DNA from 4 places in the Aureimonas sp. AU40 genome. Region 4 is predicted to be linked to each of the others. Evidence: predicted binding sites of a transcription regulator. Region 4 holds the regulator's gene; each other region holds the start of a gene.

Region 1 (3,203 bases), on a different contig from region 4:
GACGATCTTCTGCGCATGGCCCGCGCGCACGGGACCTACGAGAACGCCGCCACCGGCCTGCAGCTGCACGAAGGCGGGGCGGTTCTGGCGCGCGAGGCGCTGGAGCGGGCGGAGCATCTCGAAGGGTCGATCTTTGTCGGCACGCCGGACGAGCCGGACAATTGGGGCATGTGGCTGCTTCTCGGCCTGCCCGGCATGCATCACTTCGCGAGCCATCGGGACCGGTACGACCGTTTCCTGTGCGAGCGCCAGCATCCCTGGCAGCGCAGCCTTCTCCAGACCTTCGGCCTCGCCGACGAGGACATCGTCGAGCAGCGGCGCGGCGCGACCTATTGGTGCGAGAGCGTCAGCCTCGTGCGCATGGTCGGGCGCGACCTGATCCTCGCTCCGCACGAGCGCGACATCTTTCGCGATCTGGCGGAGCGGTTGGCCCATGACAGCGCGGCGCCCGCACCGGAGCGCGTCTTCCTGTCCCGCCTCAGCCGAACCCGCAAGGGCGGCGCCTATCGCGGCCTCCTGAACGAGGAGGAGCTGATCGACGCGCTGGTGCCGCTCGGCTTCACCGTGGTGGAGCCGGAACATCTTTCCTTCGCCGAGCAGGTAGCGCTGTTCGCCAAGGCGCGGGTGGTGGTGGGCCTCGGCGGCGCGGCCATGTTCAACACCGTGTTCTGTCGGCCCGAGACCCAGGTCGTGACGATCGAGAGCACGGGCGTCTTTCTCGACGCGCACACCAATCTCTTCAGCTCGCTCGGCCTCGCCTACGGCGTCGTGATCGGCGAGGAGGACCGGACCGACCCGCGCCCGAGCCAACGCCGCTGGCGTTTGGACGTGGCCGGCACCGTGGCGGCGCTGCGCGAAATGCTGGCCTGAGGCCACGCAGGGCCGGACGTCGGACTGAAAAGCAAAGGGCGGCGCGAGCCGCCCTTTCGCCGTTCGGGCGTCGCAGCGGAGCGCGCGAGGTCAAGGCCGTAGCACCAGCTCCATGCGATCGGCGGGGAAGCGCGCCCGGATCACCTGCACCGGGCGGTTGTCGAGATCGACATCCACCGCCATGCTGACCAGCACGATCGAGTCGGGCGAGGTCGCCAGATGGTCGGCGTCGAGCGGGTGGACGCGCTCGGCCGTGATGCGCGTTTCGCGCCGACGATAGTCCGACACGCCTTCCAGCTTCAGCGCCTCCGTCACCGAGCCGGTCTCGGCATAGGCTCGCACGATGCCGGGAAAGCGCTCCACGCTGAAATGCGAGGTCGCGATCGACAGCGGAACGCCATTGGCGACGCTGAGCGTTTCCAGCCGATGCAGCGGCGCGCCCGCAGCGCAGCCGAGAAGGGCTGCGAGCGCGGCGTCGGCGCGCGTGGCGTCGGCCCGGATCAGGCGCCCGCCCGGCGTGCGCCCCTGCGCCGTGACGTTCTCGGAAAAGCGCGTGCGCGGGCCGATGGGATAGGCGAGCCGGCGCGCTGGCGCGTTGACGAACGTGCCCCGGCCGCGCTCGGCTCGCAGCAGCCCTTCGCTAGCGAGCGACTGGATCGCGCGCCGAACCGTGTGCCGGTTCACGCCGAAACTGTCGGCCAGCTCGGTTTCCGGCGGCAGCTTGTCCGCGAAGGCGCCGTCCATGATCGCGGAGCGGATCTTGTCGGCCACCCGCCGCCAGCGCGTCACGCCCTCGTCCGTCTCGTTCACGCCCGCTCCCGCCAAAAGATTCGCGCCCAAAGATTCGCGCCTGTCATCCTGATGTCACCGATGGACGGATAAAGAAGGATCGTCCAGACTAGATGTCTAAACAAATAGACCAATGAGCGGACCGACCCATGCTCCAGCCCTCCTCCGACCCGGACATCTCGTTTCAGGAACGCCGTCGCCGCGCCATCAGCGCCTTCGCGCTGGCCGATGGTGGCATGCTGCGCGTGCTGCACGGCCAGGTCTGCGAGGACGCCCCGCCGGCACGGCCGGTGCGCGGACCCGAGATCGGTCTCGTTATGCTGCGCGGCCGGGCGGGCGGAGGCGGAGCGCCGTTCAATCTGGGCGAGGCCAGCGTCTGCCGCGCCACGGTGCGGCTGGGCACCGGCGAGGTCGGCCACGCCATGATCCTGGGGCGCGATAGCGACAAGGCGCGGCTCGCCGCCCATTGCGACGCGCTCTGGCAGCACCCGGAGTGGCAGGAGCGGATCGAGCGCGAGATCGTCGCCCCGCTCCTCCAGGCCGACACTGACGCGGAGAGCGATCGCGCCGCCGAGACCGAGGCGACGCGGGTGGATTTCTTCACGCTGGTTCGCGGCGAGGATCAGGCATGACACAGACTTCCCTTTCCGCCCTCGCCGTCTCGGGCGGATTCCAGGACCCGGTTCTCGGTTCACAAGACGCCTTTCGCGCCGTGATGGACGCCTTCGCCGCGCCCGGCACGATCGCCCGTCTCGCCGCCCCGGTGGAAGCGCCGGCCCCGCTCGCGCCGGCCGCCGCCGTGTTCCTGCTGACGCTCGCCGATGCCGACGCGTCGATCTTTCTGGAGGGCGCGGAGGCCGGCGCGGCCGCCGCCTGGCTCGGCTTCCACACCGGCGCCAGCCTCGTCGCGGCGCCGGGCGAAGCCGCCTTCGCGCTGCTCACCCTCGGTTCGGACCCCGCCGGCTGGGGCCGCTTCGGTATCGGCACCGACGCCTATCCCGACCGCGCCGCGACCCTGATCCTGCCGGTGGAAAGCCTGGAAGGCGGCGCGTCGCTCCTTCTCTCCGGCCCCGGCATCGAGACGGTCCGCCCCATCGCCCCGCAAGGCCTGCCGGCGGGGTTCCTCGCGGCCCGCGCCGGCAATCGCGCGCTGTTTCCGCGCGGGCACGATCTCGTTCTCGTGGCGGGCGAGGGGCTGATCGCCCTGCCACGTTCCACACGCATCGCGGAGGCTTGAAATGTACGTCGCCGTCAAGGGCGGGGAAGCCGCCATCCGCAACGCCCACAAGCTGCTCGCCGACCGTCGGCGCGGCGAGCGGGACGTGCCTGCACTCGGCCTCGACCAGATCACCGGACAGCTTTCGCTGGCGGTGGACCGGGTCATGGCCGAGGGCTCGCTCTACGATCCCGAGCTTGCCGCCATCGCCATCCGGCAGGCGCGGGGCGACCTGATCGAGGCGATCTTCCTGCTTCGCGCCTATCGCACCACGCTGCCGCGCTTTCGCGCCGCCGAGCCGGTGGACACGGGCGCCATGCAGTTGGAG
Region 2 (3,203 bases), on a different contig from region 4:
ATCTCGTGGTCTCGCTCGGCTCGGCCGGCTCGCGGCTGCTGGAGCAGGGCCGCGTTTATCAGGCGTCGAGCGTCTCCTGGCGCGATATCGACGCCTCGCCGCTCGGCTTCACCAAGGGCGTGACGCCTCTGATCGACCATCCCGTCGCCGTGCCGCTGGCGACCCCGCTGCCCGGCTGGCCTTCTGCACGGCTGTCGACGGGCGGCAACGTCGTCTCCGGCCTCGGCTACGACACGATCGACGCCGACATGGTGGACATGGAGACCTTCGCGGTCTGGCGCGCGGCGCATCGCTTCGGCGTGCCGCTCCTGGCGCTGCGCGGCATTTCGGACGGCGCCGAAGAGCTGCGCCATTATGGCGACTGGGCCGCCCTCCTGCCGCAGCTCGACCGCGAACTGGCGCTCGCGATCGACGCTTTGCGGGCCGGCCTCGAAGACGGCTCTCTGGAATTTTAAGTCGCCGGAGGCTGTGCACTTCCGGCGACAAGTCTCACTTGGCCTTGAGGAAATCCCCGACCTCGAGCTTCACGAACTCGTTGTCGTCCGCCTTGTCGAGCGCGCGTCCGGCGGAGAAGGGGTAGTTGTTGTCGTTCGCGACGATGATGTGCGTCTCGTCCAGCCGGTCGACATTCTCGATCGTCACGAAGGGCATGTCGTAGACGCCTTCGAGCGTGCCTTGTTTGGCGACCCCTTTCGGGTCCTTGATGTCGAGGAGATCGATATAGCCGATCTTGCGCACGGCCTTCCCGAGATTGGCCTCTGTCATCTCGATCTTGGTGATGCGCTTCAGCTTGGCGGGCGTCGCGAAACAATCGGGCTTCGGGTCGCCCTTGCAGGCCTGCGACGCGCGGCCCGCGCCGTTGTCGCGCTCGATCACCAGCGCGGTGGTCTCGTCCAGCATGTTGAAGTCGCCGATCGCCGCGCCGCCGGGGCTCAGCGGATAGAGCCAGAACCGGCCGGTCCACTCGCCCGACTTCGAATCGAACTCGCCGATTCGCAGCGCGGTGCGCCCGTCCTCGGTCTTCTCGCTCGCGCCCTCCTTATAGAGTGGGCCTTCCAGAAGGCCGTAGAGGCGAGAGCCGTCCTTGGCCATGGCCAGACCCTCGAAGCCGCCGGAGCGCTTGAGGTTGAAGGCGGGGAGGGGCTTGGTCGGGTCGCCCGGCAGGCTCAAAGCGGGATGGTCGGGCGAGCGAACCGCGACGTCGCCCATCTTCGTCTCGTGAACCGAGAGCAGCTTGCCGGTCTTGTCGACATGGATGAGATAGGGGCCGAACTCCTCGCCGATCCAGAACCCGTCCTCTGTCGGCTGGATCGACTCGATGTCGAAATCGGCGCCCGTGAGATAGCGCTTCTCCGCGCCTTCCAGCACGATCGGGAAGGGCGCGACATGGTCGGGGTCGGAGAGGAAGATCGTCTCCAACCGCTCCACGCCGCCCTTGTGCCAGTCGATCCGAAGCTTGTGCAGCATCAGCGCGGCGTCGCTGGAATTGGCCTTGGTGCCGAAACCATTGTCGGACAGGCTCCAGAACGTGCCGTCCGGCATGGCCTTGATGCCCGAGAATCCCTGCAAGGCCTGTCCATCCACCGGCAGCGCGCCGCCGGTCGGGCGCACGCCGTCCATGCCGGGCACGCTGCCGAGCTGGGTGGTGCGCTTGCGGTCGGGCGTCGTGAACTTGCCGGCCTGGCGCAGATGCTCGGGCGCGTCGGCCGGGGCGGGAACCAGCGAGGCTGCCGGCAGGATCGCCTGGGCTTCCAGCGTCGCCGGGAAGGCGCGACCTTCCAGCGCCTCGTCGGCCATGGCGGGCAGCGGCGCCAACGCAACGAGCGCGGCGACGGCGGTGAGAATCGATTTCATGAAGCATCTCCGATGGCAGCAGGACTGCCGGGAGAACAGCGCCAGAGGGTGACGGCTCGGCTACGAAATGGCGACGCTTGCATGACAAAAACGGTCCCGCACCCGCGTCGGGGCGGAAGGGCTTGCCTTTTGCCGCGCCTTATCTAGAAGTCCGCCATGACCCAGCACCTCGATACCATCCTCATCGTCGATTTCGGTTCCCAGGTCACGCAGCTCATCGCGCGCCGCGTGCGCGAGGCCGGCGTCTATTCCGAGATCGTGCCCTTCCAGTCGGCGGAAGACGGCTTTCGCCGGTTGAACCCCAAGGCCGTGATCCTGTCGGGTTCGCCCGCCTCGACCACCGAGGAGAACGCCCCGCGCGCGCCGGACGTCATCTTCTCCTCCGGCGTGCCGGTGCTCGGCATCTGCTACGGGCAGCAGACAATGTGCGCCCAATTGGGCGGCAAGATCGAGGGCGGGCTGCACCGCGAGTTCGGCCGCGCGTTCCTCGAAGTGCAGAAGTCCTCGCCCCTCTTCGACGGGATCTGGGCCGAGGGCACGCGCCATCAGGTCTGGATGAGCCATGGCGACCGCGTCACCGCGCTGCCCAAGGGTTTCGAGATCATCGCGGCGTCGCCGGGCGCCCCCTTCGCCGCCATCGCGGACGAGGCGCGGCGCTTCTACGGCGTCCAGTTCCACCCCGAAGTCGTCCACACGCCGGACGGCGCCAAGCTCATTTCCAACTTCGTCCACCGGATCGCCGGCCTGAAGGGCGACTGGACCATGGCCGCATTCCGCGAAAAGGCGGTCGAAGAGATCCGCGCCAAGGTCGGCTCCGCCCGCGTCATCTGCGGCCTGTCGGGCGGCGTCGATTCCTCGGTCGCGGCGGTGCTGATCCACGAGGCGATCGGGGATCAACTCACCTGCATCTTCGTCGACCACGGCCTGCTTCGCATGGGCGAGGCGGAGCAGGTGGTCGGCATGTTCCGCGACCATTACAACATCCCGCTCGTCCATGTTCAGGCGCAGGACCTCTTCATCGGCGCGCTGGAAGGCGAGATGGACCCCGAGGTCAAGCGCAAGACGATCGGCCGCCTGTTTATCGAGACCTTCGAGGCCGAAGCCAAGAAGATCGGCGGCGCCGATTTCCTGGCGCAGGGCACGCTCTATCCCGACGTGATCGAAAGCGTCTCCTTCACCGGCGGCCCGTCGGTGACGATCAAGTCGCACCACAATGTCGGCGGCCTGCCCGAGCGCATGAAGATGAAGCTGGTGGAGCCGCTGCGCGAGCTCTTCAAGGACGAGGTGCGCGAGCTCGGCCGCGAGCTCGGCCTGCCCGAGCAGTTCGTTGGCCGCCACCCGTTCCCCGG
Region 3 (3,203 bases), on a different contig from region 4:
GGCGCTCCTTCCTGATCCGCTTTTCAGGCCGAGACGGCGATCTGCGCGGCTTCTCCGTCGCGTGGGATAAGGCGCATGACGGCGACGTGAAACCCTACACCGTGGTCGCCGAGAACACGTTCGACCCCTTCTCCGGCGAGCCCCGCGCCAACGATATCGGCCCCATGGCCAAGCTGTTCCGCTCGGGCCGCGCCGAGGGCGTCGCCTTCGGCGAGCACGAGCCGGCGCCGCAGCCGCAGGGTCCGGCGCTGGCCGCCCCCGGTTTCGACTCCTCGGGCACCGGCTTCGTCGTGTCCAAGGACGGCTGGCTCCTGACCAACGCCCATGTCGCCAAGAGCTGCAAGACCGTTCTGGTCGGCGATCTCGGCGCCGCGAGCCAGGTGATCGTGGATGAAGACCACGATCTCGCGCTGGTGAAGGTAGATGCCGCGCTCGGCCAGCCGCTGCCGATCGTCTCCAGCAAGCCGCGCCTGGGCGAGGACATTCTGGCGCTCGGCTTCCCGCTGCGCTCGATCCTGGCCGACAGCCTCAACGTGACGCGTGGCAACATTTCCTCGCTCATGGGCCTGATGAACGACGCGAACTACCTGCAGATTTCGGCGCCCGTGCAGCCCGGCAATTCGGGCGGCCCGCTGATCGACCTCGCCGGCCGGGTCGTCGGCGTCGTCACCGCCAAGCTGAACGCGGTGGCCGTGGCCGATCTGACGGGCGACATTCCGCAGTCCATCAACTTCGCCATCCGTCCGGACGCGGCCGCTCGCTTCCTGACCCAGCACCATGTCGCCTTTGAGACGGCTGACGCCAAGGCGGCGCTGGAAAGCGTGCCGGACGCGACGGCTAAGGTGCAGGAGTCGATCTATCCTGTCCTCTGCCTCGGGACGAAGTGAGCGCCCGCTACCCAACACTCCGATTTCGCTGTATAAGGACGGCTGCGGGCTGAGAGCCCCGGCCGTTCGCAGGCGTTTCGGCGCCCTGGTGAAGCTCTCTTCGATCTCGGCTTATCGGTCATTCCTGTTCAGGCATGTCGCGAGCGGCAACGCGGACTCCCCTCGCCTCGAAGACATGCCGAGAGTGGAGACCGCCATGACATATCCCACGCCCCTTCCAGCGCTCGAAGGCCTGAAGGATCAGGCCAAGCGCCTGCGCGCCGCGCTGTCGCGCGGTGGCGAAAGCCTGACCCATTCGCGGGCCCTCGAACTCGTCGCCGCGCAATATGGCTATCGCGACTGGAACACGCTTCATGCCCGCGTCGGCAATCGCGGCGCGTTCGACCCCTACCGGCTCGGGGCGCGCGTGCGCGGCTTCTATCTCGGCCAGCCCTTCGAGGCATCCATCCTCGGCGTCGAGGCGCTGCCCGGCGAGGCCGATCGGTTCCGCCTCGTTCTGCGCTTCGACCAGCCGGTGGACGTCGTGACCTTCGAGAGCTTTTCCGCCTTCCGCCAGCGCGTCTCATGCCGGGTCGACCGGAACGGTCGCACGTTGGAGAAGACCTCCGACGGGCGCCCGCATGTCGAGTTGCTCTGGTAACTTTTCTTTTCTCCCGTCCGCCGACCTCAAGGCTGGCGGACGGGGTTCAAGCCGCAGCCGAGCGCGAGGAAAACGATCACGCCCGATCGCTTTCGCATCACCTTTTCCTGAGTTGACGCGGCGGCGCGGGGCTTTGCTAAGCCTCGCGTGCTTTGTGTCATGGGCCTGTTATCTCGGCCTCCTAGGGCGCGCTGGAACCGTTCCAGACTAGCGCGAAGGACCCGAGATGACCGAGCACGCCCTACCCCGCCACGCCGCCTTTCCCACTAGCCGGCTCGAGGATGCCGAAGGCGAGGGCCTGAACCCCACCGCAAACCGCACGATGGGCGAGATCATCACCGCCCGATTCTCGCGGCGCGACCTGCTGCGCGGCGCGCTGGCCACCACCGCCATCGCGGCGACGCTCGGCCCGGTGGCGCTCATGAGCGCTGGCGACGCCAAGGCCGAAGGCCCGGCTTCGCGCTTCGACTTCACCGAGGTCGAGGCCGGCGTGGACGAGACGCATCACGTCGCCAGCGGCTACGACGCCGACGTGCTTCTGCGCTGGGGCGACCCGCTCTTTGCCGACTCGCCTGCCTTCAACCCGCGCAACCAGACGCCGGAAGCCCAGGCCCGCCAGTTCGGCTACAACAACGATTATGTCGGCTTCATTCCGCTGAACGGCTCGTCCGAGCACGGGCTGCTGGTTGTGAACCACGAATACACGAACGAGCATCTGATGTTCCCCGGCATCGTCAGCTTGAGCGAGAAGGCGGACGAGAAGAACCCGGAAAAGAAAATCCCCATTCTCGCCATCAAAGACGCCGACCGGACGCGCGTCGACATCGAGATGGCCGCCCATGGCGGCACGGTGGTCGAGATTCGCAAAGTGGAGGGCAAGTGGCAGGTGGTGCGGGACGGCGCGCTCAACCGCCGCATCACCGCCGGAACCGAGATGGAACTGACCGGCCCCGCCGCCGGCCACCTCCGCCTCCAGACCGCAGCCGACCCGAGCGGGCGCCGCGTCTTCGGCACGATCAACAATTGCGCCGGCGGCGTCACGCCCTGGGGCACCTACATCATGGCCGAGGAGAACATCCACGGCTACTTCACCGGTAAGCTGCCGGAAGGCCACCGCGAGGCCGCCAACTACAAGCGCATGGGCATTCCCGAGGGCACCTATCAGTGGGGCCGCTTTCACGAGCGCTTCGACGTGTCCAAGGCGCCCAACGAGCCGAACCGCTTCGGCTGGGTGGTCGAGGTCGACGTGATGGACCCGAACTCGGTGCCGAAGAAGCGCACCGCGCTCGGCCGCTTCAAGCACGAGGGCGCCGAGTCCATCGTTTCGAAGGATGGTCGGGTCGTCTTCTATCTCGGCGACGACGAGCGCTTCGACTATGTCTACAAGTTCGTGACCAAGGATCGCTTCGTCGAGGGCGACCGCGCCGCCAACATGCGCCTTCTCGACGAGGGCACGCTCTTCGTCGCCAAGTTCGGCGAGGACGGCACGATGGAATGGCTGCCGCTGGTCCACGGGCAGGGCAAGCTGACCGCCGAGAACGGCTTCAAAACCCAGGCCGACGTGTTGATCGAAACGCGCCGCGCCGCCGATCTTCTCGGCGCGACGCCCATGGACCGGCCGGAGGACGTGGAGCCGAACGCCACGAACGGCCGTGTCTACGTCATGCTGACCAACA
Region 4 (3,203 bases):
TCGCCGCCGCGCCCGTGCCGGAGCCGGTGGCCGCGCCGTCGATCGCGGCGGTGGAGCCGCCCGCCCCGCGCCGCGAGTTCGCGCCCGCGCCCGTCGCGGCCCCTGTAGTGACGCCCGCCTCGGCCCCCATGCAGACGCCGAGCGCAGCGCCGCGCATCCTGACGCCCTCCATGCCCACTTCCGCCCCGCCGCGCGCGCCCATGCCGCTCCGCCAGCCGATGATCCATTCGGTGGGCGCCACGGCCCTGAAGATGGACCCGGACGCCGGCGCCTTCGAGGAGGCCCAGCCATTCGGTCATTCCGAAGGCGGCGAGGTCGTGCCCATGTCGCGCAACCTGACGCTGGTGCAGCTTTCCGACCGCACCTGCAAATGGCCGCTGGGCGACCCGCTGAGCCCGGACTTCCGCTTCTGCGGAAACCATTCCCAGGACTCTTCGCCCTATTGCAAGCACCACGCGCGCATCGCCTTCCAGCCGATGTCGGAGCGCCGCCGCGTTCGCTAAGGGCACGCCCCGGCAAGGCGGAAATGCTTTTCCGAGACATGAGACGAAATCGTGGACCTTGCAGCGTTCCGGCAAGCCGGAATGCTTCAGGCGCTTTTAATCCATCGCGGTTTCGAGCCCGGCCTTCGCGCCGGGCTTTTCTTTGCGCCTGCCTCGCCCCTGCGGCCTCTCTCCCCGCCCTCCTTCTAGAAAGCGTCTCCCGCTCGCGCCTGTCCTGCGTTATGAGGCAAGCCATGCGAGCGGAAGACGCTTTCTGATCCAGGCGCCGGCCCGGCCGGCGCGCGACGCCCCTTTCGAAAAGGCCATGACATGACCGATACCCCCGCCCTTCCCGACCGTCTGGCGATCGACCCCGACAGCCCGTTCCATGACGAGGCGCTGCTGGCGCGCGGCATCGGCATCCGCTTCAACGGCAACGAGAAGACCAATGTCGAGGAATATTGCGTCAGCGAAGGCTGGGTGCGCGTCGCCGCCGGCAAGGCCAAGGACCGCCAGGGCAAGCCGCTGCTGATGAAGCTGAAGGGCACGGTCGAGCCCTATCTGAAGGACGACAGCGCCGAGGGCTGATCGCCCGCCTCCGCCAAACGAAAACGCCGCGAGCAGCCCTTTGGCTCTCGCGGCGTTTCCGTTTCATCATAAGGCGTCGCTTCAGCTCGCTTCGGCCCGCTGCTGCACGGGCCGCGCGGCGGCGGTGAAGTTCTCGTCCAGCGAATAGCCCGCCCCGCGCACGGTGCGGATCGGGTCGCGCTGGCGGCCCCGATTGATGGCCTTGCGCAGACGTCCGACATGGACGTCCACCGTGCGCTCGTCGACATAGATGTCGCGGCCCCAGACGCCGTCCAAGAGCTGCTCGCGCGAGAAGACGCGGCCGGGCGACTGCATGAGGAATTCCAGGAGGCGGAACTCGGTGGGTCCGAGCTTGACCTCGCGGCCGGCGCGGCGCACGCGATGCGTCTCGCGGTCGAGGTCGAGATCGCCCGCCACGAGCTGGCTGGAGATGCGCTCGGGCTTCACCCGGCGCAGCATGGCGCGCACGCGGGCCATGAGCTCGGGAGTCGAGAAGGGCTTCACGACATAGTCGTCCGCCCCGACCGAAAGGCCGCGCACCCGCTCGCTTTCCTCGCCGCGCGCCGTCAGCATGATGATCGGCAGGCGCTCGGTCTCGGGCCGCGTGCGCAGGCGCCGGCAAAGCTCGACGCCGGACAGGCCGGGCAGCATCCAGTCGAGCAGAAGAAGGTCGGGCACGCCCTCCTTCAGCCGCAGGTCGGCCTCGTCGCCACGCGCGATCACGTCGACGTCGTAACCCTCGGCCTCAAGATTGTAGCGAAGGAGGACGCCCAGCGCCTCCTCGTCTTCGACGACGGTGATCCGGGCGCCCATGCGACTTACCCGTTCAGGCCGGTCGAGGGCGAGGCGATCGAGGGCGTCGAGTCGCTCTTGGGCCGCTCGACCTCCATCTGTTTGCCGGTCTTGATGTAGTAGACCGTCTCGGCGATGTTGGTCGCGTGGTCGCCGATGCGCTCGATGTTCTTGGCCGAGAAGAGAAGATGCGTGCAAGCCGTGATGTTGCGCGGATCTTCCATCATGTAGGTCAGGAGCTCGCGGAAGAGCGACGTGTAGAGCGCGTCGATCTCGGCGTCCTGCGCGCGGATCTCCAGCGCCCGCACGTCGTCGCGCGTGGCATAGACGTCGAGCACGTTCTTCAGCTGGCCCAGCGCCAGTTCCGACATGTGCTCGATGCCGCGCACCAGCTGCACCGGCTGCTTGTGGTCGGTCACCGCGATCACGCGCTTGGCGATGTTCTTGCCGAGATCGCCGATGCGCTCGAGATCGTTGGAGATGCGGATGGCGCCGACGATCTCGCGCAGGTCGTGTGCCATCGGCTGGCGCTTGCCGATCGTGAGAACCGCGCGCTCGTCCACTTCGCGCTGCAGCGTGTCGAGAAGGATGTCGTCGGCAACGACGGACTGCGCCAGACCCCAATCGGAGCGGATCAGGGCGGAGACCGCCTGCTCGACCATGCGCTCGGCCTGGCCGCCCATTTCGGAAATGCGACGAAGGATGAATTTCAGTTCGTCGTCGTAGGACGAGACGATGTGATGTTCCATGAAACGAACTCTCCCTGTTTCGCGGAGAACGACTCCCGGCCCGATAAGGCTGCGGGAGCCGGGAGCGAGGTCAGCCGAAGCGGCCGGTGATGTAGTCCTGCGTGCGCTTGTCGTCGGGGTTCTGGAACATCTTTTCCGTGGAACCGACCTCGACGATCTTGCCGAGGTGGAACATCGCCGTGCGCTGCGAGACGCGGGCCGCCTGCTGCATCGAGTGGGTGACGATGACGATGGTGAAGTTCTGCTTCAGCTCGTCGATCAGTTCCTCGACCGTGGCGGTCGCGATCGGATCGAGGGCCGAGCAAGGCTCGTCCATCAGGATCACCTCGGGCGAAACGGCGATGGCGCGGGCGATGCACAGGCGCTGCTGCTGGCCGCCGGACAGGCCCGTGCCGGCGTCGTGGAGGCGGTCCTTTACCTCCTCGAAGAGGCCGGCCTTGCGCAGCGAGGTCACGACGACCTCTTCCAGGTCCGTCTTCGACTTGGCGAGACCGTGGATCTTCGGGCCGTAGGCGACGTTCTCGAAGATCGACTTCGGGAACGGGTTGGGCTTCTGGAACACCATGCCGACCCGGGCGCGCAGTTCCACCAC

What was found. Region 4 encodes PhoB, which activates phosphate uptake and scavenging genes when phosphate is short. Its sites were predicted from a motif close to TGTCATNNANCTGTCAT; they were not measured.
Region 1: phnF (phosphonate metabolism transcriptional regulator PhnF) is a predicted target of PhoB. The motif match lies at 1,722-1,738, and genes of this name have one in related genera.
Region 2: AUL32_RS03485 (esterase-like activity of phytase family protein) is a predicted target of PhoB. The motif match lies at 1,925-1,941, and genes of this name have one in related genera.
Region 3: AUL32_RS00325 (PhoX family protein) is a predicted target of PhoB. The motif match lies at 1,683-1,699, and genes of this name have one in related genera.

Annotation. Positions count from the first base shown of each region.
Region 1 is NZ_BBWL01000052.1:96,669-99,871, forward strand. It holds gene AUL32_RS20030 (glycosyltransferase family 61 protein) at 1-870, shown strand, start outside; gene phnF (phosphonate metabolism transcriptional regulator PhnF) at 961-1,680, opposite strand; gene phnG (phosphonate C-P lyase system protein PhnG) at 1,896-2,291, shown strand; gene phnH (phosphonate C-P lyase system protein PhnH) at 2,288-2,896, shown strand; gene AUL32_RS20050 (carbon-phosphorus lyase complex subunit PhnI) at 2,898-3,203, shown strand, end outside.
Region 2 is NZ_BBWL01000009.1:49,648-52,850, forward strand. It holds gene AUL32_RS03480 (5'-methylthioadenosine/S-adenosylhomocysteine nucleosidase) at 1-455, shown strand, start outside; gene AUL32_RS03485 (esterase-like activity of phytase family protein) at 490-1,854, opposite strand; gene guaA (glutamine-hydrolyzing GMP synthase) at 2,011-3,203, shown strand, end outside.
Region 3 is NZ_BBWL01000001.1:65,747-68,949, reverse strand. It holds gene AUL32_RS00335 (serine protease) at 1-887, shown strand, start outside; gene AUL32_RS00330 (glyoxalase superfamily protein) at 1,084-1,527, shown strand; gene AUL32_RS00325 (PhoX family protein) at 1,754-3,203, shown strand, end outside.
Region 4 is NZ_BBWL01000022.1:51,391-54,593, reverse strand. It holds gene AUL32_RS26420 (GcrA family cell cycle regulator) at 1-503, shown strand, start outside; gene AUL32_RS07520 (DUF3297 family protein) at 813-1,070, shown strand; gene phoB (phosphate regulon transcriptional regulator PhoB) at 1,152-1,883, opposite strand; gene phoU (phosphate signaling complex protein PhoU) at 1,889-2,611, opposite strand; gene pstB (phosphate ABC transporter ATP-binding protein PstB) at 2,682-3,203, opposite strand, start outside.